Regions from separate parts of the Phytobacter cepae genome, predicted to be linked through region 2. Evidence: predicted binding sites of a transcription regulator. Region 2 holds the regulator's gene; each other region holds the start of a gene.

Region 1 (9,995 bases), 440 kb from region 2:
GCTTCCACGGACGCGGGGTGGAGCAGCCTGGTAGCTCGTCGGGCTCATAACCCGAAGGTCGTCAGTTCAAATCTGGCCCCCGCAACCAATTAAAATCAGAAGTAACGTTACTCGATGGAAGAGTAACCGCGGACGCGGGGTGGAGCAGCCTGGTAGCTCGTCGGGCTCATAACCCGAAGGTCGTCAGTTCAAATCTGGCCCCCGCAACCAATTACAATCTGATTATTTATACGAGTAGTTCGAATCACAGGAAGGCGGCGACGCAGTGAATCCTTAGGAGCTTACACGAGTAAGTGACTGAGGTGAACGAGGAAAGCCAACGCACATGTGGTTTGAAATACGACGTAGAAAGACGGACGCGGGGTGGAGCAGCCTGGTAGCTCGTCGGGCTCATAACCCGAAGGTCGTCGGTTCAAATCCGGCCCCCGCAACCAACATATTAAGCACCTTAACGGGTGTTTTTTTGTTTTTATTCTTCATCCTTCACGCTGCGCCCATGTTGGCCGCCTTCATTCACCCCAGTCACGTACCTTTGTACGCTCCCGGGGATTCATTCAGTTGCCGCCTCGGCGCAACATGAATGATTCGAATAAACTATCCTGTTGTTACCCTTCACGCTGCGCCCATGTTGGCTGCCTTCATTCACCCCAGTCACGTACCTTTGTACGCTCCCGGGGATTCATTCAGTTGCCGCCTCGGCGCAACATGAATGATTCGAATAAACCATCCTGTGTTTTTCCTTCACGCTGCGCCCATGTTGGCCGCCTTCATTCACCCCAGTCACGTACCTTTGTACGCTCCCGGGGATTCATCCAAATTAACATCCGGGCTATAGGATCAGCCTCTTCTCGCCAGGGTCGCACCATCAGCAAAGTACGCTTTAATTCCGGCCAGGATTGACTCCGCCACCTCTTGCTGGAACTTCGCGGTTTTGAGCTTACGCTCCTCTTCAACGTTACTGATAAACGCTGTTTCGACGAGGATCGACGGAATATCCGGGGCTTTCAGCACCGCAAACCCAGCCTGCTCAACGCTATTTTTGTGCAGGCTATTGATGCTACCCAGCTTGTTCAGCACCGCTTTACCAAACTTCAGACTGTCGTTGATCGTCAGCGACTGCACCATATCGAACATCGTATGATCAAGATACCGGTCACCGCTTTTGCTCACGCCGCCGATCAAATCCGCTGCGTTCTGCGTCTCAGCAAGGAATTTAGCCGCCGTACTGGTGGCCCCTTTCGTTGACAGCGCAAACACCGATGATCCATGAGGCTGACGGCTGCTAAAGGCATCGGCGTGAATGGAAACAAACAGGTCGGCACGCTGCTTTTGTGCTTTAGCCACACGCACCTTCAACGGAATGAAGACATCTTCATTACGTGTCATGTACGCTTTCATGTTGCCCTCTTTTTCAATAAGCGCGCGCAAGCGACGGGCAATTTGCAGCACCACATCTTTCTCACGGGTCCGGTACTTACCGATGGCCCCCGGATCCTCACCGCCGTGTCCGGGATCCAACATGATAACGATCGGACGGTCGCGCCCGGCTTTACCCGGCTGCGGGCCACTTTGTGCTGGCGGAACCTGCTTATCCAGATCGCCCTGGTTATACTCCTCAAGCAACGCCAGTAACGGATCCTGAACATCTTTTGCATTGGCGGGATAGAGATCCATCACCAGACGCTCTTTAAATCCGGCGACCGGCGCAAGCGCAAACAGCTGCGGCTTAATATCCTGCTTGAGCTCAAACACCATACGCACCGTCTTTGGATCAAACTGCCCGACACGCGCGGATTTAATGAAAGGATCGTCGTTGCGAATCTGCGCGCCCATGCCTTTCAGTACAGAGTTGAGGTTCACGCCTTCGAGATCGACCACCAGCCGGTCAGGATTGCTCAGCGAAAACTGGCGATAGTTGATGACCCGGTTAGATTCCACGGTGACACGGGTATAAGTAGAAGCAGGCCAGACGCGCACAGCGACCACCTGACTCACGGCGGCAAGGCCAACCTGGCTCACGCTTAATAACCACATTGCCCCCGCACCCTGTATTAATTTGCGGCGGCTTAGCGCTTTATGACTTCCCGACATGCCACTCCCGAGCAAAAGCAAAAATGATGAATGACTAATGAAACGTCAGAATTGACCGAAAACTTTAACGAATGACGCATAAGCTGTCATCTATAAAACGGTAAATGAGGTGTAGTCTGGTCGGAAGTGATAAAGACTCATATTAACTGGTAATGCATTTATGGCTTGCACATCAGCCAATAAAAGAATAAAAATACATTTTTTACGAATAATCATGCAGTGAGGGTTGGCCGTGGTAAAGGAACGTAGAACCGAACTGGTGCAGGGATTTCGCCACTCTGTCCCCTATATCAATACGCATCGGGGCAAAACCTTTGTCATTATGCTGGGTGGCGAGGCCATTGAGCATGAAAACTTTTCCAGTATCGTCAACGATATCGGTCTGCTGCACAGCCTGGGAATCCGGCTGGTTGTGGTCTACGGTGCGCGTCCACAAATTGACGCCAACCTTGCTGCGCATCAACACGAACCGCTTTACCACAAACATATCCGCGTTACCGATGCCAAAACCCTTGAACTGGTAAAACAGGCGGCAGGTCTGCTGCAACTGGACATCACCGCCCGCCTGTCCATGAGCCTGAACAATACCCCACTTCAGGGTGCACACATCAATGTTGTCAGCGGCAATTTTATTATTGCCCAGCCGCTCGGCGTCGATGATGGTGTCGATTACTGCCACAGCGGACGCATCCGTCGTATTGATGAAGAAGCTATCCACCGTCAGTTAGACGGGGGCGCGATTGTGCTGATGGGGCCGGTGGCAGTGTCAGTGACCGGAGAGAGTTTTAACCTCACCTCTGAAGAGATTGCCACCCAGCTTGCCATCAAACTGAAAGCAGAAAAAATGATTGGGTTTTGCTCCTCGCAAGGGGTTTATAACGAAGAGGGGCAAATTGTCTCCGAATTGTTCCCGAACGAAGCTCAGGCTCGCGTCGAAGCGCTGGAAGAGCAAGGCGATTACTATTCCGGCACCGTACGTTTCCTGCGGGGAGCGATGAAAGCCTGCCGGAGTGGAGTGCGTCGTAGCCATCTCATTAGCTATCAGGAAGATGGCGCGCTGTTGCAGGAGCTTTTCTCGCGCGACGGTATTGGTACGCAGATTGTGATGGAAAGCGCGGAACAAATCCGCCGTGCCACCATCAACGATATCGGCGGCATTCTGGAACTGATTCGGCCGCTGGAGCAGCAGGGTATTCTGGTGCGTCGTTCCCGTGAGCAACTGGAGATGGAAATCGATAAATTTACCGTCGTCCAGCGCGACAACCTGACCATCGCCTGTGCTGCGCTCTATCCGTTCCCGGAAGAAAAGATCGGTGAAATGGCCTGCGTTGCGGTTCATCCGGATTACCGAAGCTCATCACGCGGTGAGGTGTTACTCGACAGGATCGCCGCTCAGGCGAAGCAGATGGGTCTGAGTAAACTGTTTGTCCTGACGACCCGCAGCATTCACTGGTTCCAGGAACGCGGCTTTACCCCGGTGGACATCGACTCTCTGCCGGAAAGCAAAAAAGAGATGTACAACTACCAACGCCGCTCAAAAGTATTGATGGCCGACCTTACCTGACCTCTCGCCCCACGCTTCGCCGTGGGGCGTGTTTTACTCTTCCGCCTGGAAAAGGGCATCAAGGCCGCTTCGCCGCTCCGTGCGGGTGGCGATAGCCTGCGCCAGTACGCGATCGTCCGCATACATAGAGAGTCGTTTTTTGGCGCGGGTGATGGCGGTATAAACCAGTTCTCGTGTCACCACCGGCACAAACTGCCCCGGCAGGATCAGTGCGGCATGATCAAATTCCGACCCTTGTGATTTATGAACTGTCATCGCCCAGGCGGTCTCATGCTCGGGTAGACGGCTCGGCTGAACAGACTTCATCGTGCCATCAGGCAGCGGGAACCAGACGCGGATCCCCTCTCCCTGATCGAGGGCGATGCCGATATCACCGTTAAACAGCCCCAACGATGCATCATTACGGGTAATCATCACGGGACGTCCGTGATACCAGCGTCCTTGTGCAGGGCGAAAAATATGTCGCTGACGTACCAGTGCCTGCTCAATACGTTCATTGAGGCCGCTCACACCAAACGGGCCTTCGCGCAACGCACATAACAGCTGATACTCTCCGAAAGCCGTAATCACCGCCGAAGGTTGCACATCCTGTCTCAGCAGCGATAAATAATGCGCATAACCTGCCAGCGCATCGTCGATCATCTGCTGATAATCCTCAGTACTGAGCAAGGTTTTACTTTCGATGTCGTCAAAGCCCTGACTGAACACGGCACGGGTGCCTGCTTTATCCCCTTGATTCACTGCTGCAGCCAGTTGACCAATACCGGAATCACTGCCAAAACGGTAGCTTTGCTGCAGAAGACATAAGCTGTCACGTAGTGCGCGCGCTGCCGTTCCGGTTCCCGCCGGCACCGTAAATCCGGTAACGCGTGAGAGTTCAGAGGCGCGTTCCGGCGTAAAACCTGCATTAACCCAGGTGCAAATATCCCCCAACACAGCCCCTGCTTCTACCGAAGCAAGCTGATCGCGATCGCCAAGGAAAATGACGCGCGCATGGGCCGGTAATGCATCAATCAGCCGCGACATCATCGGCAGATCGATCATTGAAGCCTCATCCACCACCAGCACATCCAGATGCAGCGGGTTTCCGGCATGATGACGTAACCGCTGGCTTCCCGGGACGGCTCCCAGTAAGCGGTGCAGCGTGCTGGCTTCGTCCGGTAGCGTCGCTTTTTGCGCATCGCTCAGCGGCAACTGACGCAGCGCTTTCCCGAGCGACTCCGTCAGACGCGCCGCCGCTTTACCGGTAGGTGCGGCCAGGCTAATCCGACAGCGTTGCCCCTCAGCCATCTGCACCAGCGCCGCCAACAGCCTGGCTACGGTGGTGGTTTTGCCTGTACCGGGCCCGCCGGAGATGACCGAAATACGCCGGGTCAGCGCCACTGCTGCCGCCACTTTTTGCCAGTTAATGGCATCCGTTGCGGGAAACAGGTCATCCAGCGCCTGTTTAAGACGTGATTCGTCTACCGTCAGGGGCTGATTAACACGGGCAAAAAAATCGGCCACACGCTGTTCATTGCACCACATCCGGTTCAGGTAAAGCCTGTCTCCGGCAAGGATCATCGGTGCGATCGCTTCACCCTCGCTCACCGCTGCCGAGGCCTGTAGTACCTCACGCCAGTTTTCAGGGCTACCGACCTGCTCGAAAATCGTCTGTAGCAGCGTCGGATTTTTTACAGAGGACATCTCCTCGCCTAAGCGGGTCAGCGGCAGGCAGACATGCCCCTCGCCCGCGTCACGACTCAGGAGTGCCGCAGCCAACATCACCGCAGGCTCATCACTACCTGCAACAGTCCACGCAAACTGGACATCAAGCGGACGCAGCAGTTTTTGTTCAACGGCTTCCAGTAGCAAAGTACGCAACGTCACGACGTTACCTCCTGAGATTCCCCTGCAAACAGGGCATCCATCTTGTCAATTAACGCCGCCTCAGGCCGGGTAGTAAAAATGCCCTGCTGCGGATTACCGGGTTCGATACCACGCAGGAAAAGATAAATAACACCGCCAAAATGGCGTTCATAGTCATAATCGGCGATGCGATGACGCAAATACCGGTGCAAAGCAAGCGTATAGAGCTGGTATTGCAGGTCATAGCGATGGGATTGCATAGCCGCAGCCATCGCCTCGCGGGTATAGGCTTCACTTGATTCACCCAACCAGTTCGATTTGTAATCCAACAGGTAATAGCGCCCGTTGTGACGAAACACCAGGTCGATAAAGCCTTTCAGCATACCGCGCACATCACGAAAATTCAGCGGCGGGCAGTCCGCCGAGAGCGGATCATAATGGCGGATCAGCGCGTCCAGTTTTTCCGCACGCAAATGCTGTTCAATGGGCACGTAAAATTCCATCTCTACCTGTTTGTCTTTGGCCGTCAGCTCGCATAATGCTAACCCTGTATCGCCAAGCGGTGCCTGCAAAACAGCCTCAATCCAGTCGCCTATCACCGGTTGCCAGTGGGCTTCAAAGCCGCCGGCCAGCAGTTTTTCACTGACCCATTCCGCCGCCACCGGCTGGGTAAAATCGAGATCTTCAAATAAACCATGTAAGAAGGTGCCGGGTGACGCCCCGCGTGGGAACTGGTGTGGCGTCAACATGGGTTCATTCAGGGAATCACGCTCCCCTACGGCATCAATATCCAGTCGCGGCAGCAGATCCTGAGCCATACCGTGAGCACGCTGCTGGAGGCCTGAGTAACTGGTCACTCGCCAGTCATCAGCAATCAGACGTTCTACCTGCCGGGCATGAAGTGAGAGTGCCCCGCTTTGCGGTATTTCCCAGCGGGTATTATCCGATGCACCGGGCGTGTGCAACGCAATATCCTCGTTGCACAACGCGCCGATCGCCGCCCGCAGACCACTGGCATCCATGGGCTCGCCACGTTGAATAAGACGCCCCAGCGCGCTGAGGTGAAGATCGGTTTCGCCCGCTTTTTCTCCACGACGCCGAAACAGCGGCGCGATGCCCAGGCTGCAGTGCCAGACCGAACGGGTCAAAGCAACGTAGAGCAGGCGTAAATCTTCTGCCAGCCGCTCTGTTTCTGCCAACGCGATACTCTCCTCGGCACCACTCAAATCGAGCACGGACGCGAAGGTGTCGCGATCGTGGTAAAAAGCCTGATCCTGGACGCGGAAATTGGCAATAAAGGGCAGCCAGACCAGCGGATACTCCAGGCCTTTCGATTTATGGATGGTGACGATTTTCACCAGGTGCTTATCGCTCTCCAGACGCAACTGTTCGCTGGAGGCATTGGTGTCAGGTTCAGCGATATGCTGTGCCAGCCAGCGCACCAGCGCATATTCACTTTCGACCTTAGTCCCCGCCTCCTGTAACAGTTCGCCGAGGTGTAAAATATCGGTCAGACGCCGTTCGCCACCCGCCGTCGCCAACAGGTTCTCTGCAATCTGACGCGCACTCATCAGCGCATGCAGCATCGGCATCACGCCACGCTTTTGCCACTGTTCGCGCCAGCCAGCGAACTCCTCGACGACCGCATCCCATGCTGCTTCATCGTTATTGAGTGTTTCAATATCCAACGCACTCAGGCCCAGCATCGCGGTCGCCAACGCGCTACGCAGCGTACTTTCGCGTTCGGGCGCCAGTACCGCCTGCAACAACCACAACATCTCCTGCGCTTCCGGCGTCTCGAAGACGCTGTCACGGTTTGAAAGATAGACCGAGGGAATGTTCAGCAGCCCAAGCGCATCGCGGATAAGGGTGGCTTCGTGGCGGCTACGCACCAGCACGGTGATATCCGAGGCCCGCAATGGTCTGCGCTTTTCGCCTTCGTAAAGCAGTGCATCACCGGCCTGCCCGGCCATCAGCCAGTCACGGATTTGCGCAGCACAGTGGCCCGCCATTGATGACTGATAGTCTGAAACGCCAACGCCCTCTCCGTCCATCAGCCACATCGACATGGCAGGCTGCTTTTCGCCTTTCACCACAAAGCGAAGTGACTGGTTTTTGGCAGCAAATTTTACCGGCTGGAAAGGTATTTGCCGGAACATAAAGGCGTCTTTAATCTGACTAAAAATCCGGTTCACGCTCTCGACCATTCCTGGTGCTGATCGCCAGTTGGTATCGAGCGTATAGCGCGCGGTGACTTCATCGCGCGCTTTCATATAGGTGAAAATATCCGCCCCGCGAAATGCGTAAATGGCCTGCTTAGGATCACCGATTAAGAGCAGTGCATTGTCAGGCTGATGGTGCCAGATGCGGCGAAAAATACGGTATTGCTGGGGATCGGTATCCTGAAATTCATCGATCATCGCGACCGGAAAACGGGCACGAATGGCGGCCGCCAGGGCATCGCCATTGGCGCTTTGCAATGCGCTGTCCAGTCGACTGAGCATATCGTCAAAGCCTAAAACGCCGCGGCGGCGTTTTTCCAGGGCCACCGTCTCGCGAATTTCACGCATGGCGCGGGTCAGCACCAGGTCTTTTAAGGTCAACGGAGACGCTAACAGCGTTTCAATTGCCTCGAATAGCGGATGTTCAGGAACCACAGTGCCCGGTTTTGTGCGTTCGCGCAGGAAAGACTGAGCAAATTTTTCCAGCGGTTCGGGTAACTGATAGCTGAGGGTCTCTTCCTGAGCCCAGGCGCTAATTTTTTCAATCCACCGGGCCTGATTGGTGCGGTTAAATTTTTGCCGCATGATACCCGAGCCTTCAATCAGCGCGTCCAGCTCCGCAACGGAACTAAGCCAGAACTGCTTAACGCTATTGATTTGCTCAAGGATTTTTTGATGACGACTCTGCAAGGTTTCATCGTCAGGCGGCGCAGATTTTATGTGCGGCGCTTCACCCTGCAAATAGCGGTCAATAGCTTTCAACAGATCCTGCGGCCCTTTCCACGATGCATGGATCACTTGAGCCAGATCGCGTGGCAAGGGGTAACAGTGTCGACGCCAGAAGTCTGCACAAGCCTGATAACGCAGTATTGATTCATCTTCAATCAGCTGTTGCTCAAACAACATGCCCGACTCAAAAGCATTCAGGCTTAGCATTCGCTGGCAGAAACCGTGAATGGTGAACACCGCCGCTTCGTCCATCTGCCGCTCGGCCAGCATCAGCCACTGGGCCGCCTGCTGTTTGTCGTCAATTTCGTCAAGCAGGCGTGCATAGAGAGGGTTATCAGAAGATTCACGCAGGCAGGCGATCCGCAGTTCGTGAATATTGCTACGGATACGTCCACGCAGTTCTGCGGTGGCAGCCTCTGTAAAGGTGACGACCAGCAGCTCTTCTACATTGAGCGGCCTCGGAAAGGCGGACTCGCCGCCTAGTCCGAGTAGCAGCCGCAAATAGAGTGCGGCGATGGTGAAGGTTTTACCGGTGCCCGCAGAGGCTTCAATCAGACGCTCGCCAATAAGCGGCAAGCGCAGGGGATCAAGGGACTCAGCGGTTTCACTCATTTTTCTCGCTCATCAGGTACCAAGGGTAAGGATTGCTGCAACGCGCTGACGTTTTCCCACACTTTCCAGCCCTGTGGATGGACATATTCCACCTTCCCACTCTGGCTTCCGGAAATCTGCGACAAAATCGCTATGCCCTGCGGCTCTACCACGGCCTGATGGAAGAAGTCGGCAAGTTTCTGCGGCGTCAGCAGTTTAATCTGAGCCACTACTTTATCACGTGAATCGAACCGCATATTACCGCGATCGAAATCTTTGCTGAGTTTAGACGCCTCTTCACCCAGGGTTTGCGGTGCCTGCTCAATTTGGGTAATCACCCCTTGCTGAACCTGAGCAAACTCTTCCGGTTTCATTGCACGTAATTTTGCTTCTGCCGTTGGGAAGAACGCTTTATAACGCTCCCAAAGATAAGCGGGTTGTTTTTCGTTGCTTTGCAGCAGGAAGCCCATTCCCCACTGGCGCCCGACACTCATCGGGAAAGCAAAGACGGCATAGCCCAGCTGTTCTTCCGTACGCAGCTGGCTATAGAACCACGGCTGAACAATCTGCCCCAGCATCGCGCTGTAAGCGGTACTGGTAAATTCGTCATAGCCTTTTGGAACAAACACGGCAGCGAGCGCGGAATCCGTGCTGGTGCCCGCTTTTTCAAAGATTACCGACTGCGGTTTGTCTACCAGAACGTCTTTATTGCGACACCATTCGTTGCCATTGGCCCCCAGCGTCTTTTGAACGCCACGAGCAAGGTCTTTTGCCTGCTGCTGCGACAGATTTCCTACGATCAGGAATTCAGGGCGAGCGTTGGATTTCAACGCGTTACGGTAGGTCATGATATCGTCGAGCGTGACAGAGGACAGCAACGCACGGCGCTCTTCTCGCTGGAAATAAGGCACCTGGGAGAGCATCTGCACCGGCATAATGGCCTGATCGAA
Region 2 (9,995 bases):
TGTGCGCCATTATGGCGGATCTGCTCTTCTCTCCGCGTTCCATCAAAAAAGAGATCGATCGCGAACTGGACAGTCTGCTGGTGGCGCAATATCAACTGATGCAGCTTTGCATTAAACATGGCGAACCTGAAGAGGTGGATAAAGCCTGGGGAGCGCTGGTTCGCCGGACGGCGGCGCTGGAAGGGATGCGCAGTAATCTGAAGATTGAATCCTCACGTTGGGGAAGGGCGAATCGCCGTCTGAAAGCGATCAATACCCTGTCTTTGACATTGATTACGCAAGCGTGTGAAACCTATTTGATCCAGAACACCCGACCGGAGCTGATTACCGGCACGTTCCGCGAGCTGTTCGATGCCCCTGTAGACACCATTCAGGACATCCACAAGCAGTTGAAACGCATGCGTCGGGTCATCGCCTGGACGGGCGAACGTGAAACGCCAGTGACCATTTACAGTTGGGTCGGCTCGGCAACACGCTATCTGTTGCTTAAACGCGGCGTCACTACTAACACCAAAATCAGCGCAACAGAGGATGAGGTGTTACGTCGTGAAGTGGTGGTCAAAGCCGCTTCGGCGGAGGGCCACCATGCCATGATCAACTTCTGGCGTACCACGCTCTCATGCGTTTTAGGCACCCTGTTCTGGCTGTGGAGCGGCTGGACATCGGGAAGTGGAACCATGGTGATGATTGCCGTGGTGACCTCACTGGCGATGCGTTTGCCGAATCCTAAAATGGTCGCGATTGATTTTCTGTTAGGGACGCTGGTGGCATTGCCTTTGGGGGCGCTGTACTTCCTGGTCATCATCCCATCAACGCAGCAGAGCATGTTGCTGCTATGCATCAGTCTGGCAGTGATGGCTTTCTTTATCGGTATTGAAGTGCAAAAAAGGCGCTTGGGCTCTCTGGGGGCGCTCGCCAGCACGATTAATATTATTGTGCTGGATAACCCGATGACCTTTCATTTCAGCCAATTTCTCGACAGTGCGCTTGGGCAAATTGTCGGCTGTGGTCTGGCACTGATTGTTATTTTACTGGTGCGTGATAATTCGCAGGCACGGACCGGCCGTACGCTTCTCAACCAGTTCGTCTTTGCCGCTGTCTCAGCGATGACGACCAATACCGCCCGGCGCAAAGAAAATCATCTGCCTGCGTTATATCAGCAACTGTTCCTGTTGCTGAACAAATTTCCGGGCGATCTGGCGAAGTTTCGTCTGGCGCTGACCTTGATTATCGCCCATCAACGTTTGCGCGATGCGCCGGTGCCCATTAACGATGATCTTTCTGCTTTTCACCGCCAGTTGCGACGTACGGCAGACCAGATTATCTCCGCAGGTAGCGACAGCAAGCGACGGCGTTATTTTTCTCAGTTACTGGAAGAGTTGGGCATCTATCAGGAAAAGCTCTCCTACTGGGATGCGCCACCTCAGGTTACTGAACCTGTTAAGCGTTTAACCGGTATGCTGCATAAATACCAACATGCACTGACCACGAGTTAACCCTGAAGCCGACGCGCAAAGCGTCGGTTTTTTTATGGCTATACTTTACGGGAGGTTTTTAAATCACCGTTCAGGAGGACAAATGACTACGCAGGCATTGCAGGATAGTGAACTATTTCAGACGGGTTATCTGGTGGATGGCGTCTGGAAATCACTGGATACGACATTTGACGTACTGAATCCGGCAACGGGTGACGTGATAGCAAAAGTGGCGAAAGCGGGGAAAAAAGAGACCGAAGAGGCCATTGCTGCGGCGACCAAAGCCTTCCCCGCCTGGCGTGCAAAAACCGCCAAAGAGCGCTCCACGATTCTGTATCGCTGGTACGAATTGATGATTGAGAATAAGCGCTGGCTGGGGCAATTGATGACTACGGAGCAGGGCAAACCGTTGAAAGAAGCAGAAGGTGAGGTGGAGTATGCCGCCAGCTTTATTCAGTGGTTTGCCGAGCAGGCTAAACGCGCCAACGGTGAAATTATTCCGCCCGTTAAACCCGGTTCTCGCATTTACGCCACCCGTGAGCCCATTGGGGTGGTGGCGGCGATCACGCCCTGGAATTTCCCGATGGCGATGCTCACCCGTAAACTGGGACCCGCGCTGGCAGCAGGGTGTACTGGCGTAATTAAACCCGCCAACAATACGCCACTGAGCGCCTTCGCGTTACTGACGCTGGCGAAGAAAGCCGGGGTACCGGATGGTGTATTGAACGCGGTAGCCGGGACCACGTCCGAAATTAGCGATGCCATTATGGCAAGCCAGGACGTGCGTAAAATCTCCTTTACCGGCTCCACTGCGGTCGGGAAAACGCTGATGCGTAATGCTGCTGAAACCATGAAAAAAGTCTCTATGGAACTCGGCGGCAATGCACCTTATATCGTTTTTGAGGATGCAGATCTTGATGCCGCAGTGAACGGGGCCATTGCCAACAAATTCCGTAATGCCGGGCAGGTCTGCGTGAGCGTCAACCGTTTCTTCATCCATGAGTCGGTCTATGACGCTTTTACGCAGAAGCTGGCAGAAGCGGTGAATGCGCTGAAGGTCGGTAACGGTCTTGAGGAGGGCGTTGTGGTCGGGCCGCTGATTGAATCTTCCGCTGTTGATAAGGTTCGCGAGCATGTTGAAGATGCCGTTGCGCATGGTGCAAAAGTGCTGGCGGGCGGAAAAGCGCATTCGCTGGGCGGAAATTTCTGGCAGCCAACGGTGCTGGGGGATTGCAGCGACGGCATGAAACTTGCTCGTGAAGAGACCTTTGGTCCGGTCGCCGCCTGTTTCCGGTTTACGTCTGAAGATGAAGTGATTCAGCGTGCTAACGCGACGCCATTTGGCCTTGCTGCCTACTTCTATACGCAGAATCTGTCGCGGGTCTTCCGTGTTTCACAAGCCATTGAAAGCGGCATGATTGGCATCAATGAATGTGCTGTCTCAACGGAGCTTGGCCCGTTTGGGGGAGTTAAAGAATCTGGACTCGGACGTGAGGGGTCGGTGCTCGGTCTGGAGGAGTTTCTCGAGGTTAAAACCCTGCATCTCGGGGGTCTATAAGCTTACGGGGCGGGATTACCGCCCCTTTTGGCAGGATGGCGGACAATGAATACCTATACTTTTGATTTTGATGAAATAGACGATCAGCCCGCATTTTACCGTGATTTTTCCCGCCAGTTTTCACTCGATCGTGACAAAGTCAGCGATCTGGATACCCTCTGGCATGTGGTGACGAGCGAGTTACCCGTGCCACTCGAAATTGAGTTTATTCATTTGCCTGAAAAATTACGTCGGCGTTTTGGCGCGTTGATTTTGTTATTTGATGAGGCTGAAGAAGAGCTGGAAGGGCAGTTACGTTTTAACATTCGTTAAGCGACAGAGATAAAAAAGCCCCTGCAAGCAGGGGCAAGTCGTAGGACATACGACGAGGGATTATTTATACAGTTGGGCGGTTGCGTGCCAGGTGTCGCCTTCCTGTAGCTCGGTAACGCGATAGCTGGAAGCGCCCGCCTGATCGGCTTTGGCCGACAGTTGCTCACGGATACTCATTGGGGAACTGGCCGTCTGAGAGACAGAAATGCTGCCCAGAGATTGCAGGTTTTGCGCCTGGTCCGCAGACACTTGCGTTGCGGCGCTCGCGCCGAAAGACAACAGTGAAGCTAAACCAAGGGTTGCGATGATTGTGTTACGTTTCATAATCTTTCTCCTCAATTCCCAACGGCGAGAAGGGTTGAACTGCTATTTTTATGCCTGGTGCCGTTGAGCGATATCTATTACAGGTTGATACAGGGTTTGTTCAGTACAGCTTATTTATACAGCTCAGCAGTGGCGTGCCAATTGTCACCGGTACGTGCTTCGATAATGCGATAAGAAGAAGCACCCTGCTCTTCAGCTTTCTTGTTCAGTTCAGCGCGCATGTCCATCGGAGAAGAGCTGATGCCGCCTACAGAAACGGTGCCTAAAGACTGACGGTTTTGTGCTTGATCGGCACCGATAGAATCTGCGGCGAATGCGCCAAAAGAGAGAACAGAAAGAACGCTCAGTGCTGCAACGGTAGATTTGATATTCATGATAATTGCCTCGTCATATTTTCTTTTGGAGAGTCTTGTTTCGTGACCCTCATCACAAAATCAAGTATACACTAATCACCCGGAAAATTAATACCAGACTAATTATTTCAAAGGTAAATAAGTGGTAAGGAAGCCATTTTTTATATCAATTCGTGTATAAAAAAAGAAAATTATTTTCATTTTCTTATTTAAAATCATGGGGATGATGAATTTTGATTATTTGTGCGAAACCATTCTTATGGTGAATGGTTTGTGAAAGGAAATCGCACAATGTGTCAAAAGAAGGTGCAGCTAGTGACAGCCAGATGAATTTGAGGGGGAGGAGAACCCCTCACGGCAGGATGAGGGGCAAGGGGCGTCAGAGCTCTTGTTCAAATAAAACGAGGATGGCCTCGTACAGCTCTTTCACCGTGAACCCGTTCGCAGGCGTGGTGAAAATGGTATCATCGCCCGCAATGGTGCCCAGAATGCCTTCCGCCTTGCCTAATGAGTCAAGCAAGCGGGCAATAAGCTGAGCTGCGCCCGGGCTGGTATGAATCACTACCACCGCCGAGTTGTAGTCAATATCCAGCACCAGATTCTTCAGCGGGCTGGACGTGGTGGGAACGCCCAGTTCTGCAGGCAGGCAGTACACCATCTCCATTTTGGCATTACGCGTACGCACGGCGCCAAACTTGGTGAGCATGCGAGAGACTTTTGACTGATTAATATTGTCAAAACCCTGCTCCTGCAACGCCAGCACGATTTCTCCCTGAGAACTAAACTTCTCTTCTTTAAGTAGCGCCTTGAACGCTTTAACTAATTCTTCTTGTTTTGCCGAGCTTCGCATAAGTCACCCGTATCAGGTCGTGAAAACTACATTATTATGCATATGGATGAATTTTTATGCAAATAATCTACTGTGGAAAGATCTAAAATACTGTTATTAAAGATACAAATGTTCTCTCTGTCTTTTCGGCCAGGAGAAAATCTGCTTGTGGCTTGTGTCGCAAATTTAAGCAAAAGTAAAATAAATGTTATGCAATTGGTGTTGTTTTGAGGGTTGTCGAGTCTATATTGTAAACACTCAGTGTTAATCGCTGAGTTTGTTTGCCAGTCGATCGTAAAAGCCCATTATAATATTTTAAAAGCGTGCCGTGCCGCAGAATTTTGATTTGCATGATGCCATAATTATCAGGGTGAATTAAGGTCGCCGTAGCGGAGTAACAAAATATTTAGCTAACCATAATAAGGAGTTTATGATGAAAGTTGCAGTCCTCGGCGCAGCTGGTGGCATTGGCCAGGCGTTAGCTCTACTACTGAAAACACAACTGCCTTCAGGTTCAGAACTCACTCTGTATGATATTGCTCCTGTCACTCCTGGGGTTGCTGTCGACCTCAGCCATATCCCTACTGCTGTTAAAATCAAAGGTTTTTCCGGTGAAGATGCCACCCCCGCGCTGCACGGTGCAGATGTGGTACTGATTTCTGCTGGCGTCGCGCGTAAACCGGGTATGGACCGCTCTGATCTCTTTAACGTCAATGCTGGCATTGTCAAAAACCTGGTTGCGCAGATTGCGACAACCTGCCCAAAAGCATGCATTGGCATTATTACTAACCCGGTCAATACCACGGTTGCCATCGCCGCAGAAGTGCTGAAAAAAGCGGGCGTGTATGACAAGAATAAACTGTTTGGGGTGACGACCCTGGACATCATCCGTTCCAATACCTTCGTGGCTGAGCTGAAAGGCAAGCAACCAACGGATGTCGAGGTGCCGGTTGTCGGCGGTCATTCCGGTGTGACCATCCTGCCTTTATTGTCGCAAATCCCGGACGTCAGCTTCACTGAACAAGAAATCGCGGATCTGACTAAGCGTATCCAGAATGCGGGTACTGAAGTGGTGGAAGCGAAGGCAGGTGGCGGCTCTGCAACGCTCTCTATGGGGCAGGCTGCGGCACGTTTTGGTCTGTCACTGGTACGCGCTCTACAAGGTGAGAAAGGCGTCGTGGAATGCGCGTATGTGGAAGGCGACGGGCACTATGCACGTTTCTTCTCACAGCCGCTGTTGCTGGGTAAAAACGGTATTGAGGAGCGTCAGGCGATTGGCAAACTGAGCGCCTTTGAACAGCAAGCGCTGGAAGGGATGTTAGACACGCTCAATAAAGATATTCAACTGGGCGAAGACTTCGTCAACAAATGAGGATGAACGCTGCCTGGTGTGCCGTTTGCCGCCAGGGGTGAGCATAAAAAACCGGAGCCCTATGCGCTCCGGTTTTTTATTTCCTTTAATTTGTCGCCGGATATTCCTGAATAGTGACCTGAAGCTTCAGCTTTTTATCTTCTCGCATCACTTCCACCGGAATGTCCGAGCCGGGACGAATTTCTGCCACCTGGTCCATCGTTTCCAGAGCGGATATGGCCGGTTTGCCATTCACCGAAACAATGACATCATTGACCTGAATGCCGGCCTGGGCGGCCGGGCCATCCGGTGCCACTTCATTGACCACGATCCCCTGGATCTGATCAATGCCACCGCCCTGAGTGTGCATGGGCGCAATTTCTCGTCCGCCGATCCCAATGTAGCCCCGGATCACGCGCCCATCGCGGATCAGCTTGTCCATGATCTTGGTAGCAAGCTGGAAGGGGATGGCGAAACCGATACCTTCAGGCGTTTCGCCATCGTTGCTTTTATCGAATGACAGGGTGTTTATCCCCATTAGCTCACCGAGTGAATTGACCAGCGCGCCACCGGAGTTACCGTGGTTGATGGATGCATCGGTTTGCAGGAAATTCTGTCGACCGGTTGGGTTTAACCCGATACGCCCGGTAGCGCTGATGATCCCCTGAGTGATGGTCTGCCCGAGGTTGTAAGGGTTACCGATCGCCAGGACGACATCGCCGATGTGCGGCACGCGCTGGGTATTAATAGGAATCACAGGAAGCCCGCCGTTGGCGTTGATTTTGAGTACCGCCAGGTCGGTGAGGGAATCAGAGCCTACCAGTAGTGCTTCAAACACGCGGCCGTCCTGCAGAGCGACGATAATCTGGTCAGCATCGTTGATCACATGCTTGTTCGTCACAATATATCCGCGCTGATCCATGATAACCCCGGAGCCCAGGGTACGAATCTCCAGACGGTTATGTGACGAATTGTTCAGACCCCGGTTATACACGTACACCACCGCAGGCGCGGCGCGACGAACCGCCGCATTGTAGCTGGCAGGCGTATCGCCGGAGCTGTCGAACTGCGGTGTCGAAAAAGTGATTTTCTGGCGTAATGAGGGCACGGCGGCGAGGATCAGGCCACCGACAATTAAACCGAGTACTACCGAGCGTAAGAACTTCAAAAACATGATGCGGGCGTCGTTGTTAAGGGATCGGCAGCAGCATAGCATGACTTATCCGGACATCACATGCAGCGGTGATGTCCGGGATCGCATTTGCTTAACGCAGCAATAAATAAAGAGTTTCGTTGCCGCGAATAATTTGCAGCGCGATGACGCCAGGTTTGGACTCCAGCACTTTGCGTAGCTCAGCAATGGATTGTACGCGCGTGCGGTTAATGCCGATGATGACATCATCTTTATGTAATCCTGCCTGAGCGGCAGCGCTACTTTTCTCAACATTTTCAATGCTGATGCCTTTGGTGCCGTCTTTTAACTGACCATCGCTCAACGAGGCACCCTGAAGCGCTGGAGAAATCAGCTCTGCGCTGGCAGAGGATGACGTGCTCTTATCCAGCGTCACTTCCACATCCAGCGGTTTCCCCTCACGCAGCAGGCCCAGCTTCACTTTTGTACCCGGTTCGGTTGTCGCAATACGCGAACGCAGTTCGGCAAAGCTGTTCAGCGGCTTGTCGTTGAGGCTAACAATGACATCGCCGGATTTGATGCCAGCCTTCGCTGAACCTGAATTCGCCAGCACTTCGCTAACAAACGCGCCACGCTGCACGTTCAGGTTGAAAGCTTTGGCGATATCGGCGCTCATTTCGGTCCCTTTGATACCGAGCAGACCGCGTTTGATTTCGCCGAATTGAATCAACTGCTGGGCAAGGGTTTGCGCCATATTACCCGGGATAGCGAACCCGATACCCACGCTGCCGCCGCTGGGCGCGAGAATAGCGGTATTAATCCCGATCAGCTCACCGTTCAGATTCAGCAGCGCACCGCCGGAGTTCCCCCGGTTGATAGAGGCATCGGTCTGAATGAAATTCTCCAGGCCTTCCAGGTTTAGCCCGCTGCGGCCCAGGGCAGAGACTATGCCGGAAGTGGCGGTTTGCCCCAGCCCGAATGGATTACCCACCGCGATAACAAAATCGCCTACGCGGAGTTTATCGGAGTCGGCGATGGCAATTTGCGTCAGGTTGGTGGGGTTCTGTAATTGCAGCAGCGCGATGTCGCTCTGGTCATCGCCGCCAATGAGTTTGGCTTCAAATTCACGCCCGTCATTAAGCTGCACACTGATTTTTTGCGCCTGATTAATCACGTGATTATTGGTGAGCACATAGCCTTTCGCTGCGTCGATGATTACGCCGGAGCCAAGCCCTTCAAACGGTTGGGCTTGCTGGTCGGGCAGCTCTTCACCGAAATATTTTTTCAACTCATCAGGGACTTTTTGACCTTGTACCGCCGTCCCTTCCACCTGCACGCTGACCACCGCAGGTAAGACTTTCTCCAGCACTGGCGCAAGACTGGGCAGCGCCCCCTGGCCCGGTATCTGTGACGGCATTGCCGCCAGAGTCGGAATGGGTGCCGAAAGAGATAACCCGACACTTAACGCTAACGCACTCAACAGCAGGGTTTGTTTCTTCATTGATGCTGGCTCTCGTAACCTAAAGTGAAAGGGGGAAAAAACGACGTAAAACAGGTTGATGTTATTGAAATTTCAACCCAGGAACAATGCGGATATGACTAAATAATAGCTGGGTTTGTTAAGACAGGACGGGCGCAACATGTGCGCCCGTTAAAAATGCAAAGCAAAAGAGGGTTATTTACGGGGTGCGCCCCCGCGCAGCAGACCCGATGCGCCTTCGGAATAGTCACGAGGAATCTGCACCGGTGCCTGATCGTTACCCGCTTCAGACTCGGCCAGACGATTGCGGAAGGGGTTCTCTTCGGCCGACATTTCTGGCAGCAGGCTACTGGAACTTTTTGCCATGTGTTGATACAGCTGGCGATAATCGTCCGCCATGTTATCCAGAAGTTCTGCGCTACGAGCGAAGTGACTCACGAGTTCTTCACGGTACTCTTCAAGCTCCGCTTTGTTCTTTTCCAGCTCGTACTGCAAGGCCTGCTGCTGGCGTAATTTCCGGTTTCCAAAACGCATGGCCACGGCACCAATTATGATACCGACAACTAACCCAATTAGCGCGTATTCCCAGGTCATGTACTTCTCCCATTGTCTTATGATTCCGTAGGGTGGTGGCTGCAAGCTCCTTGCCTGCGCCTGATTATGCCACTATAACCGCTAATCGCGCAGAAGTGGAATCCCGGCGCGGCATCGCGTAGGGTAGAGCGACCTTTTTTTGGTCAACCCTGTGGGCAGGATCGATTTTCAAGGAACAACTTTTACACTATGCAGAGTCTTTCCCCAACCTCGCGATATATCAATGCCCTGAACGAGGGTAGCCATCAATCAGACGATGTGCAAAAAGAGGCCGTTACCCGGCTGGACAACATATACCAACAGATTGTGACCAAAGAAGAAGCGGCCCCAGAGCGGGGCGGTTTAATGGCGAAATTTGGCAAACTGCTGGGTAAACGCGAACCTGCCTTACAGGCTCCGGTTCGCGGTCTGTATATGTGGGGCGGCGTCGGACGCGGTAAAACCTGGCTGATGGATCTCTTCTATCAGAGCCTGCCGGGAACGCGTAAACAGCGGCTCCACTTCCACCGCTTTATGCTCCGTGTTCATGAAGAACTTCGAGAATTACAAGGGCATAGCGATCCGCTGGAGAGTGTGGCTGACCGCTT
Region 3 (9,995 bases), 720 kb from region 2:
ACAACCTGCCAGCAGGCAGTCCAGCGCCTGGCGAGGCGTTTTGAAGCTGGCAGCCAGCACTTTGCTTTCCGGTGCATGCAGTTCCAGCAGGCTTTGTAGCTCCTGAACCATGCGGATGCCATCTCCGCCCTGGGCATCGACGCGGTTTACGTAAGGGGCAACGTATTTTGCTCCGGCCAGCGCAGCCAGCAGCCCCTGGGAGGCGCTGTATACCGCAGTGCCCAGAGTAGGGATGCCTTCTTTTTTCAACAGCTTGATAGCGGCCAGACCTTCAAAGGTCACCGGGATTTTTACCACGATACCGGGTACGGCGTTGCTCAGACGTTTGGCTTCTTCAACCATGCCCTGCGCGTCGCGGCTCATGGTCTGGGCGAACAAAATACCTTCCGGGCCGACCGCTTTTTGCAGGCGCGGTAACACATCCCAAATGGACGCTTTACCCGCAGCGATGATGCTCGGGTTGGTGGTAACGCCGGCCAGCGGGTAGATACGCGCCAGGCGTTCAACTTCGTTCACATTGGCGGTGTCCAGATACAGTTCCATGATGCTTCCTCTTAATTTCCCCGAATAATTTCTGCCTACAGGATACGAGGGGAATGAGAGGGGACGCTACGCGACATTTCTGCCAAAAACTGGACAAATGTAATGTCCGAATCAAAGCATGATCTGCATCACGTTTAGGTGCCATAAAGTCATTAAGCGGCTGATAACGTGAGATTTAACAAGTGGTAAGAAGTGTGGATATTACAAAAATCCAGAAAATAGCATTTTTACACGCACGCCTTAACGGCGAGCTACTGCGGTTGTTTCTCGGTTAACTGACTATGGTACTGCCGACGATACTCTGACGGCGAACGCTCCGTATTCTTGCGAAACAGGCGACAAAAATAGTTACTGTCGACGAACCCACAGGTGTACGCGACTTCTTTCACCTTCAGGTCATAACCCTTGAGCAGCGCTTTGGCGTGTTCGAGGCGCGTGTGATTAAGGTACTCGTTAAAGCCAATGGAACCGGTTTTCTGAAACAGATGGGAGAGGTAGTTAGGGGAGATGTAGAAAGACTGCGCCACAGATTCCCGCGTCAGCGGCATGGCGTAATGTTCGTCGATATAGTCGCGAATGGCTTCGAAAAGTGCCCGACTTTTGGATGCGGTTTGGATCTGACTGCCGAGCAAATCCTGACAGTGGCTCAGCAGACTGGCGACAATTAAGCGGGCGGTTTGCTGCTCTTTAGGCTGCATCTGTATTTCGTGCAGCGTTTGCAACAGGAAGGAACCGATACGCGGCCCCCGGCGGGCAACATGCTGTTTCGTCAGATTATACAGTTCTTCGCCATCCCAGCGCGTCACGCTGAACCCCAACTGTTGCTTGCCGAACAGAATACTTAATGTGGTGGCGGGCGTTGACCACTGCGGGAAGTTCCAGCCGCCAGCGGGCACGTATAAAACATCATGTTCCACCATGAATGATGTCTCACCGGCGAGCCCCCCATCATCCAGCTTTCCTTCCAGCAGAATTTCCAGACGAGGAAAATCTACCTGAAAAGCCTGAGAGGGCGCGGGTCCTGTTGCACCGATAAAGTAAATCTGGCGCAACGGGGCCGGGCCGTTGATCAGGCGAGAGAGAAGGTGGCTGACATCGTAATTCATGGTTTTTTATCCTCGCTCGCGAACCGCATAACCTTAACGGGCAGCATAAAAAAAGGCCACACCCGGTGTGGCCTTTTTGCTCAACGCTGTGAAGATTAGCCGGTATTACGCATACCCGCTGCCACACCGGCGATGGTGACCATCAACGCCTGCTCAACGCGGCGATCCGGCTCTTTCCCTTCCTCTTCCGCTTTACGCGAACGATGCAGCAACTCAGCCTGCAGGACGTTTAGCGGGTCGGTATAGATGTTACGCAACTGAATGGACTCGGCAATCCATGGCAAATCGGCCATCAGATGGGAGTCGTTAGCGATGGCCAGCACCACGTTGATGTCTGCTTCGAGCAGCTTACGTAACTCTGAGCCCAGCGCCCACAGTTCCGGGGAAACCAGACGCTGATCGTAGTACTCAGCCAGCCACAGGTCGGCTTTGGAGAAGACCATCTCCAGCATACCCAGACGAGTGGAGAAGAACGGCCAGTCACGGCACATGGCTTCCAGTTCGCTCTGTTTACCATCTTCCACTACTTTTTGCAGCGCGGCACCCGCACCCAGCCAGGCCGGAAGCATCAGACGGTTCTGCGTCCAGGCGAAGATCCACGGAATGGCACGCAGAGACTCTACGCCACCGGTTGGGCGACGTTTCGCCGGGCGGGAACCGAGCGGCAACTTGCCCAGTTCCTGCTCTGGTGTGGCAGAGCGGAAGTACGGCACGAAGTCTTTGTTTTCACGCACGTAGCCACGATACATATCGCAGGAGATATCCGACAGCTCGTCCATAATATGACGCCAGTCATCTTTCGGCTCCGGCGGTGGTAACAGGTTCGCTTCCAGAATGGCGCTGGTATAAAGCGTCAGGCTGCTGATGGTGACTTCCGGCAGGCCGTATTTAAAGCGAATCATCTCGCCCTGTTCGGTCACGCGCAGGCCACCTTTCAGGCTTCCCGGCGGTTGAGAGAGCAGCGCAGCATGTGCTGGTGCGCCGCCACGGCCAATGGAGCCGCCGCGACCATGGAACAGCGTAAGTTCAATGCCCGCTTTTTCGCAGGTTTTGATCAATGCATCCTGCGCCTGATACTGCGCCCAGGACGCTGCCATCACGCCCGCATCTTTTGCGGAGTCGGAATAGCCAATCATCACCATCTGTTTGCCCTGGATAAAGCCACGATACCAGTCGATGTTCAGTAACTGGGTCATAACATCATCCGCGTTGTTCAGGTCGTCGAGCGTCTCGAACAGCGGTGCGACAGGCAGCGCAAAACCAATGCCTGCTTCTTTCAGCAGGAGATGTACTGCCAGAACGTCGGAGGGGGTTTTCGCCATTGAAATGACGTAAGCGGCCACGGAACCACGCGGTGCTTCAACGATAACTTTGCAGGTATCGAGCACTTCGCGGGTCTCTTCGCTCGGCTCCCACTGGCGAGGCAGCAGAGGACGTTTGGAGTTCAGTTCGCGAATGAGGAAAGCTTGTTTGTCGGCTTCGGACCAGCTCTCATAATCGCCGATACCGAGGTAACGGGTCAGTTCCCCCAGCGCTTCAGTGTGACGGGTGCTCTCCTGACGGACATCGATACGCACCAGCGGCACGCCGAAACACTTCACGCGACGCAGCGTATCGAGCAGTTCGCCATTGGCGATGATGCCCATGCCGCAGGCCTGCAAAGATTTGTAGCAGGCGTAGAGCGGTTCCCACAGCTGCTCATTTTGGGTTAGCAGCCCAGCCGGTTTCGGCAGTTTCTGCCCTTTCAGGCGCGCTTCCAGCCAGGTTTGGGTCGCCATCAGCTGGCTACGCAGTTTTTTCATCAGATAGCGATACGGTTCCTGCGCCCCTTCGGCACCGGCCAGATCGCGAAGTTCATCCGTACACTCGACCATCGAAAGCTCAGAAATCAGTACCTGAATATCTTTAAGGAACAGGTCGGTGGCTTTCCAGCGACTCAGCAACAGAACGTGGCGGGTGATATCGGATGTAACGTTTGGGTTGCCATCACGGTCACCCCCCATCCAGGAGGTAAAGCGGACGGGCACAAAATCAACCGGGAGTTTGTAACCGAGGTTCTCTTCGAGCTGTTCATTCAGCTCACGAAGATAGCTTGGCACCCCTTCCCACAGGCTGTTTTCCACCACGGCAAAGCCCCATTTGGCTTCATCGACCGGGCTTGGACGGTGCTTACGGATTTCATCGGTATGCCATGACTGAGCAATCAGTTGGCGCAGACGGCGCATCAGCTGATGACGCTCGTAATCAACGATGTCTTTGTTGTCCAGCTGCTTTAAGCAGGTGTTAACTTCCACCATTTTGTGGATAAGCGTGCGGCGGGTGATCTCAGTCGGGTGGGCGGTCAGTACCAGCTCCAGCGACAACGACTCCACTGCCTTCTTGATGGTCGCTTCATTGAGATCGGGTTGGTCTTTCAGTTTACGCAGAGTACGAGCAATCACTTCCGGGTTGTTTGCGGCTTCGCCTTTTGGCGAAATGCTGTGGTATTGCTCAGCGGTATTGGCAAGATTCAGAAACTGGCTGAAGGCACGCGCCACCGGCAGCAGTTCATCATTGGACAGGTTTTGCAGCGTGTTGAGCAACTCCTGACGATTGACCTCGTTACCAGCACGTGAAGATTTGGACAGCTTACGGATAGTTTCGACCCTTTCAAGGATGTTCTCTCCTAGCGCATCCTTGATGGTATCCCCCAGCAGCTTGCCGAGCATACTGACATTACTACGCAAAGCGGAATATTGTTCGTTCATGTTAACCCAGACACCCCATCTCATTTTATTTTGTTATATCCACCGTCCTGCAACGTGAAACGGATAGATATCAGACACCGCCTTTTATAAAGCCACGTAAAACCCACGGCGTCAATTGCGGCGAAATCGGTTCAGCAAACGAATAAAAGGCGTGAATTTATGAAATTTAATTCGCTTTGCCGCTGATAAGTATTGCTTATGGAATTGTGAATAACGTCACGACGTTTCCTCCCCATCCCGAAGGTGACATAGCGGTATGGGGAGGGCGTTGATCAGTGCCAGCAGAAGTGATGCACGACCTGCGTGATCAATTCACGGGTAGGTTTAATAAAGCGTGTCTCAAGATATTCATCAGGCTGATGGGCCTGATTAATTGAACCTGGACCTAACACCAGGGTGGGGCACAGGGTCTGGATGAACGGCGCTTCGGTGCAGTAGTTCACCACCTCCGTCTCTACACCCAGCAGTTTTTCCACCACTTCGACCAGTTGATGGTCCGGCGGGCATTCGTAGCCTGGAATCGGTGGATGCAGTTCAGACACGGTCAGGCGGCCCGGCCAGCGGCTGCTCACCGGCTCTAATGCTTCTTCAAGCAGACCGTTCAGATCGTTTAGCGTCATACCCGGCAGTGGGCGAATATCCATGTGCAACTCGCAGCAGGCACAAATGCGGTTGGAGGCGTCGCCGCCGTTAATGCTGCCCAGGTTCAGCGTGGGATACGGCACGGTGAAGGCGTCATAGTGATAACGCGCTTTCAGGCTGTCTCGCAGCTGGAGAATATGACCGATGGCATCATGCATCAGTTCGATGGCGTTGACCCCACGCGCAGGGTCGCTGGAATGACCGGATTGCCCCAGGATGCGAATCGCGCTTGAGATGTGACCTTTGTGGGCGCGCACCGGCTGCAGGGAGGTCGGCTCACCGATAATGGCGCAATCCGGCCGCAGTTGCGTGTTTTCGGCAAAGTAACGTGCCCCTGCCATGCTGGTCTCTTCATCGGCCGTTGCCAGCACGTAAAGTGGTTTTTTCAGTTTCGTCACATCAACATCACGCAGCGCATCCAGGATGAAGGCGAAAAAGCCTTTCATGTCGGCGGTACCGAGACCGTAGAGCTTGTTGTCGTGTTCGGTGAGGGTGAAGGGATCGCGCGTCCAGCGGCCGTCATCAAACGGCACGGTATCGGTATGACCGGTTAATAACAGGCCACCAGCCCCCTCGCCAATGCTGGCCAGTAGATTAAACTTGTTACGCGTGCCGGGAACGGGTTGCACTTCCACCTTGAACCCAAGATCGCCAAACCATCCTGCCAGCAGATTGATTAAAGAAGCATTGCTTTGATCAAGAGCTTCTTCCGTTGCGCTGATGGACGGAGTGCCAATCAGGGCGCGGTAAATCTCGATAAATGGTGGCAAATTCATTTTCATTGTTGACATACCTGAGTTCGTGATAGTATCAATATTCATGCATTAATAGTGAATAAAAATACATTAATGTTGAGCGTAAAGGAACCCATTCGGCGCCTTTACAGAGCGACGTGGGACTGATGCCAAATCACTCCCTGGCAAACTTGACGCACTAAGAAGGTAGACTGCCCCGATGTTGAACACGTTAATTGTGGGTGCCAGCGGCTACGCCGGCGCAGAGCTAGTGACCTATGTAAATCGCCATCCTCATATGAACATAACCGCTTTGACGGTTTCAGCGCAAAGCAATGATGCAGGAAAATTAATCTCCGATTTACATCCGCAGTTGAAAGGTATTGTCGATCTGCCGTTGCAGCCCATGTCCGACATCAGCGAGTTCGTTGAGGGCGTGGATGTGGTATTTCTGGCCACCGCACATGAAGTGAGTCATGACCTGGCGCCGCAGTTTCTTGCCGCTGGCTGCGTGGTGTTTGATCTCTCTGGTGCGTTCCGCGTTAACGATCCCGCATTTTATGAAAAATTCTACGGCTTCACTCACCAGCATCCTGACCTGCTCGCGCAGGCGGTGTACGGGCTGGCGGAGTGGAGCACTGATGCGCTGAAAGAGGCGAATCTCATCGCGGTGCCGGGGTGCTACCCAACGGCGGCGCAGCTCTCCCTTAAACCGCTGATTGATGCGGGCGTGCTGGATCTCAACCAGTGGCCGGTCATTAATGCGACCAGCGGTGTGAGCGGTGCAGGGCGTAAAGCCGCGATTTCCAACAGTTTCTGCGAAGTTAGTCTGCAGCCGTATGGCGTGTTCAATCACCGTCATCATCCTGAAATTACGACTCACCTGGGCGCACCGGTGATTTTCACCCCGCATCTGGGTAACTTCCCGCGTGGCATTCTGGAAACCATCACCTGCCGTCTGAAGCCTGGCGTGATGCACGCGGAAATTGCCGCGCTTTTCCAGCAAGCCTATGGCGACAAACCGCTGGTGCGGCTGTATGACAAAGGCGTTCCGGCATTGAAAAATGTGGTGGGTCTGCCGTTCTGTGATATTGGTTTTGCGGTGCAGGATGAACACCTGATTGTGGTCGCCACAGAAGATAACCTCTTGAAAGGGGCGGCTGCTCAGGCCATGCAATGTGCAAATATTCGTTTCGGCTATGCTGAAACCCAGTCTCTAATCTAATTAAGTGCAGGCGTGAAGATGAACCCATTAATTATTAAACTCGGTGGCGTACTGCTGGATAGTGAAGAAGCGCTGGAGCGTCTGTTCACCGCGCTGGTGAATTACCGTGAATCGCACGACCGCCCGCTGGTGATTGTGCACGGCGGTGGCTGCGTGGTGGATGAGCTCATGAAAAAGCTTAATCTGCCGGTCACTAAGAAAAACGGCCTGCGTGTGACGCCTGCCGATCAAATCGACATTATTACTGGCGCGCTGGCGGGCACGGCCAATAAAACCCTGCTGGCCTGGGCGAAAAAACACAAAATTGCCTCCGTTGGCCTGTTCCTCGGCGATGGTGATAGCGTGCAAGTCACCCAGTTGGATCAAGAGCTGGGCCATGTCGGTCAGGCCCTGCCGGGCTCACCGAAGCTGGTGAACGCTTTGCTGGACGGGGGCTTCCTGCCCGTTATCAGCTCCATTGGTGTGACTGACGATGGCCGCCTGATGAACGTCAATGCTGACCAGGCGGCGACGGCACTGGCGGCAACACTGGGGGCGGATCTGATTCTGCTCTCCGACGTGAGCGGCATTCTGGATGGCAAGGGCCAACGTATTGCTGAAATGACCGCAGCGAAAGCGGAGCAGCTTATTGAGCAGGGGATTATCACCGACGGCATGATTGTGAAGGTGAACGCCGCACTGGATGCCGCGCGCGCCCTGAACCGTCCGGTGGATATCGCCTCCTGGCGCCACGCAGAGCAACTGCCTGCGCTGTTTAACGGTACGCCGATCGGCACGCGTATTCTCGCGTAAGCACAAACAACAGAATCTTAAGGCCGGACAGGCGCAGCGCCATCCGGCATAAATATCAGAACGAAACGAATTTAAGGAAGCATGTTATGGCACTTTGGGGCGGGCGTTTTACTCAGGCAGCGGATCAACGGTTCAAACAGTTCAATGACTCTTTGCGCTTTGACTATCGCCTGGCGGAGCAGGATATCGTTGGCTCTGTGGCCTGGTCCAAAGCACTGGTCACCGTGGGGGTGTTAACGCCGGAAGAGCAAACTCAGCTGGAAGGGGCACTCAACGTCCTGCTGGAAGAGGTTCAGGCGAATCCGCAGCAGATCCTCGAAAGTGATGCCGAAGATATTCATAGCTGGGTTGAAGGCAAGCTGATCGACAAAGTGGGTCAGTTGGGTAAAAAGCTGCACACCGGGCGTAGCCGTAACGATCAGGTGGCGACCGATCTTAAGCTGTGGTGCAAAGATACGGTAACAGAGCTGCTGGCCGCATGCCGTCAGCTTCAAAGCGCGCTGGTAGAAACCGCAGAAAATAACCAGGACGCGGTAATGCCGGGTTATACCCATTTGCAACGTGCCCAGCCGATAACCTTTGCGCACTGGTGCCTGGCCTATGTAGAGATGCTGGCGCGTGACGAAAGCCGTTTGCAGGATACGCTGAAACGTCTGGACGTCAGCCCGCTGGGCTGCGGTGCGCTGGCAGGTACCGCCTATGAAATCGATCGTGAGCAGCTGGCTGGTTGGCTTGGCTTTGCATCCGCAACCCGCAACAGCCTGGACACCGTCTCTGACCGTGATCATGTGCTGGAACTGCTCTCGGATGCGTCTATTAGCATGGTCCACCTCTCTCGTTTCGCCGAAGACCTGATCTTCTTTAATACCGGTGAAGCAGGATTTGTGGAGCTGTCCGACCGTGTTACCTCAGGCTCTTCCCTGATGCCTCAGAAAAAAAACCCGGATGCGCTGGAGCTGATCCGCGGGAAATGTGGGCGCGTACAAGGGGCGTTGACCGGCATGATGATGACCCTGAAAGGTCTGCCGCTGGCCTACAACAAAGATATGCAGGAAGACAAAGAAGGGTTGTTCGATGCGCTCGACACCTGGCTCGACTGTTTGCATATGGCGGCACTGGTGCTGGATGGCATTCAGGTGAAGCGTCCACGTTGTCAGGAAGCCGCGCAACAGGGCTATGCTAACGCGACAGAGCTGGCGGATTACCTGGTGGCCAAAGGCGTTCCGTTCCGTGAAGCACACCATATTGTGGGCGAAGCGGTGGTTGAAGCTATTCGCCAGGGCAAACCGTTGGAAGATCTGGCGCTGGCAGATTTGCAGAAATTCAGTGCGGTTATCGCGGATGATGTCTATCCGATCCTGTCGCTGCAATCCTGCCTCGATAAGCGCGCCGCAAAAGGCGGTGTATCTCCACAACAGGTCTCACAGGCGATTGCGGATGCAAAAGGGCGTTTAGTGTAATTATCAGTCGCCTGATGCCCTCACTCCGGCCCTTTGCTCACAGGCAGAGGGAGCAAAACAGCCTGACCTTGCGTTGGGCTTTTTTACGCAAAAAAAAGCGGACACACAGGTCCGCAAAATGTTCACGTTGGCTTTAGTTATTCAGAGAGATAGAGGCAGTGGCATCAAGGGTAATGGTGACCGCTTCGTTTCTGGAGTTAATTATTGTACAGAAGGCTTGATAGGGATAATCGTTCATTGCTATTCTATCTATCGCCATGAACTATCGTGGCGACGGAGGATGAATAATGAATATTCGTGATCTTGAATATCTGGTGGCGTTAGCAGAACACCGCCATTTTCGCCGTGCAGCGGATTCCTGCCATGTCAGCCAGCCAACCCTGAGCGGGCAAATACGTAAACTGGAAGACGAGCTTGGCGTGATGCTTTTAGAGCGCACCAGCCGCAAAGTCCTGTTTACACAGGCCGGTCTGTTGCTGGTTGATCAGGCACGCACTGTGTTGCGTGAGGTCAAAGTGCTCAAGGAGATGGCAAGCCAGCAGGGGGAAGCGATGTCCGGCCCACTGCATATTGGTCTAATCCCCACCGTTGGACCTTACCTGCTGCCGCAAATTATTCCTTTGCTGCATCAGACGTTCCCGAAGCTGGAAATGTATTTGCACGAAGCGCAAACCCATCAATTACTGGCGCAGCTGGACAGCGGCAAACTCGATTGTGCCATTCTCGCGCTGGTGAAAGAAAGTGAA

What was found. Region 2 encodes ArgR, which controls arginine synthesis, uptake and breakdown. Its sites were predicted from a motif close to ANTGAATAAAAATACANT; they were not measured.
Positions count from the first base shown of each region.
Region 1: the regulator ArgR is predicted to act here: its motif matches at 2,274-2,291, upstream of argA (amino-acid N-acetyltransferase).
Region 3: the regulator ArgR is predicted to act here: its motif matches at 5,868-5,885, upstream of argC (N-acetyl-gamma-glutamyl-phosphate reductase).

Region 1 is NZ_CM135107.1:996,626-1,006,620, reverse strand. It holds tRNA gene ACUY4Q_RS04780 (tRNA-Met) at 12-88, shown strand; tRNA gene ACUY4Q_RS04775 (tRNA-Met) at 134-210, shown strand; tRNA gene ACUY4Q_RS04770 (tRNA-Met) at 358-434, shown strand; gene amiC (N-acetylmuramoyl-L-alanine amidase AmiC) at 838-2,091, opposite strand; gene argA (amino-acid N-acetyltransferase) at 2,324-3,655, shown strand; gene recD (exodeoxyribonuclease V subunit alpha) at 3,689-5,524, opposite strand; gene recB (exodeoxyribonuclease V subunit beta) at 5,521-9,066, opposite strand; gene ptrA (pitrilysin) at 9,063-9,995, opposite strand, start outside.
Region 2 is NZ_CM135107.1:553,319-563,313, forward strand. It holds gene aaeB (p-hydroxybenzoic acid efflux pump subunit AaeB) at 1-1,496, shown strand, start outside; gene ACUY4Q_RS02670 (NAD-dependent succinate-semialdehyde dehydrogenase) at 1,579-3,033, shown strand; gene ACUY4Q_RS02675 (barstar family protein) at 3,079-3,345, shown strand; gene yhcN (peroxide/acid stress response protein YhcN) at 3,406-3,669, opposite strand; gene yhcN (peroxide/acid stress response protein YhcN) at 3,780-4,043, opposite strand; gene argR (transcriptional regulator ArgR) at 4,402-4,872, opposite strand; gene mdh (malate dehydrogenase) at 5,285-6,223, shown strand; gene degS (outer membrane-stress sensor serine endopeptidase DegS) at 6,309-7,376, opposite strand; gene degQ (serine endoprotease DegQ) at 7,468-8,835, opposite strand; gene zapG (Z-ring associated protein ZapG) at 9,010-9,408, opposite strand; gene zapE (cell division protein ZapE) at 9,598-9,995, shown strand, end outside.
Region 3 is NZ_CM135107.1:4,990,323-5,000,317, reverse strand. It holds gene fsa (fructose-6-phosphate aldolase) at 1-543, opposite strand, end outside; gene ACUY4Q_RS23425 (helix-turn-helix transcriptional regulator) at 795-1,649, opposite strand; gene ppc (phosphoenolpyruvate carboxylase) at 1,745-4,396, opposite strand; gene argE (acetylornithine deacetylase) at 4,669-5,820, opposite strand; gene argC (N-acetyl-gamma-glutamyl-phosphate reductase) at 5,993-6,997, shown strand; gene argB (acetylglutamate kinase) at 7,016-7,789, shown strand; gene argH (argininosuccinate lyase) at 7,876-9,249, shown strand; gene oxyR (DNA-binding transcriptional regulator OxyR) at 9,537-9,995, shown strand, end outside.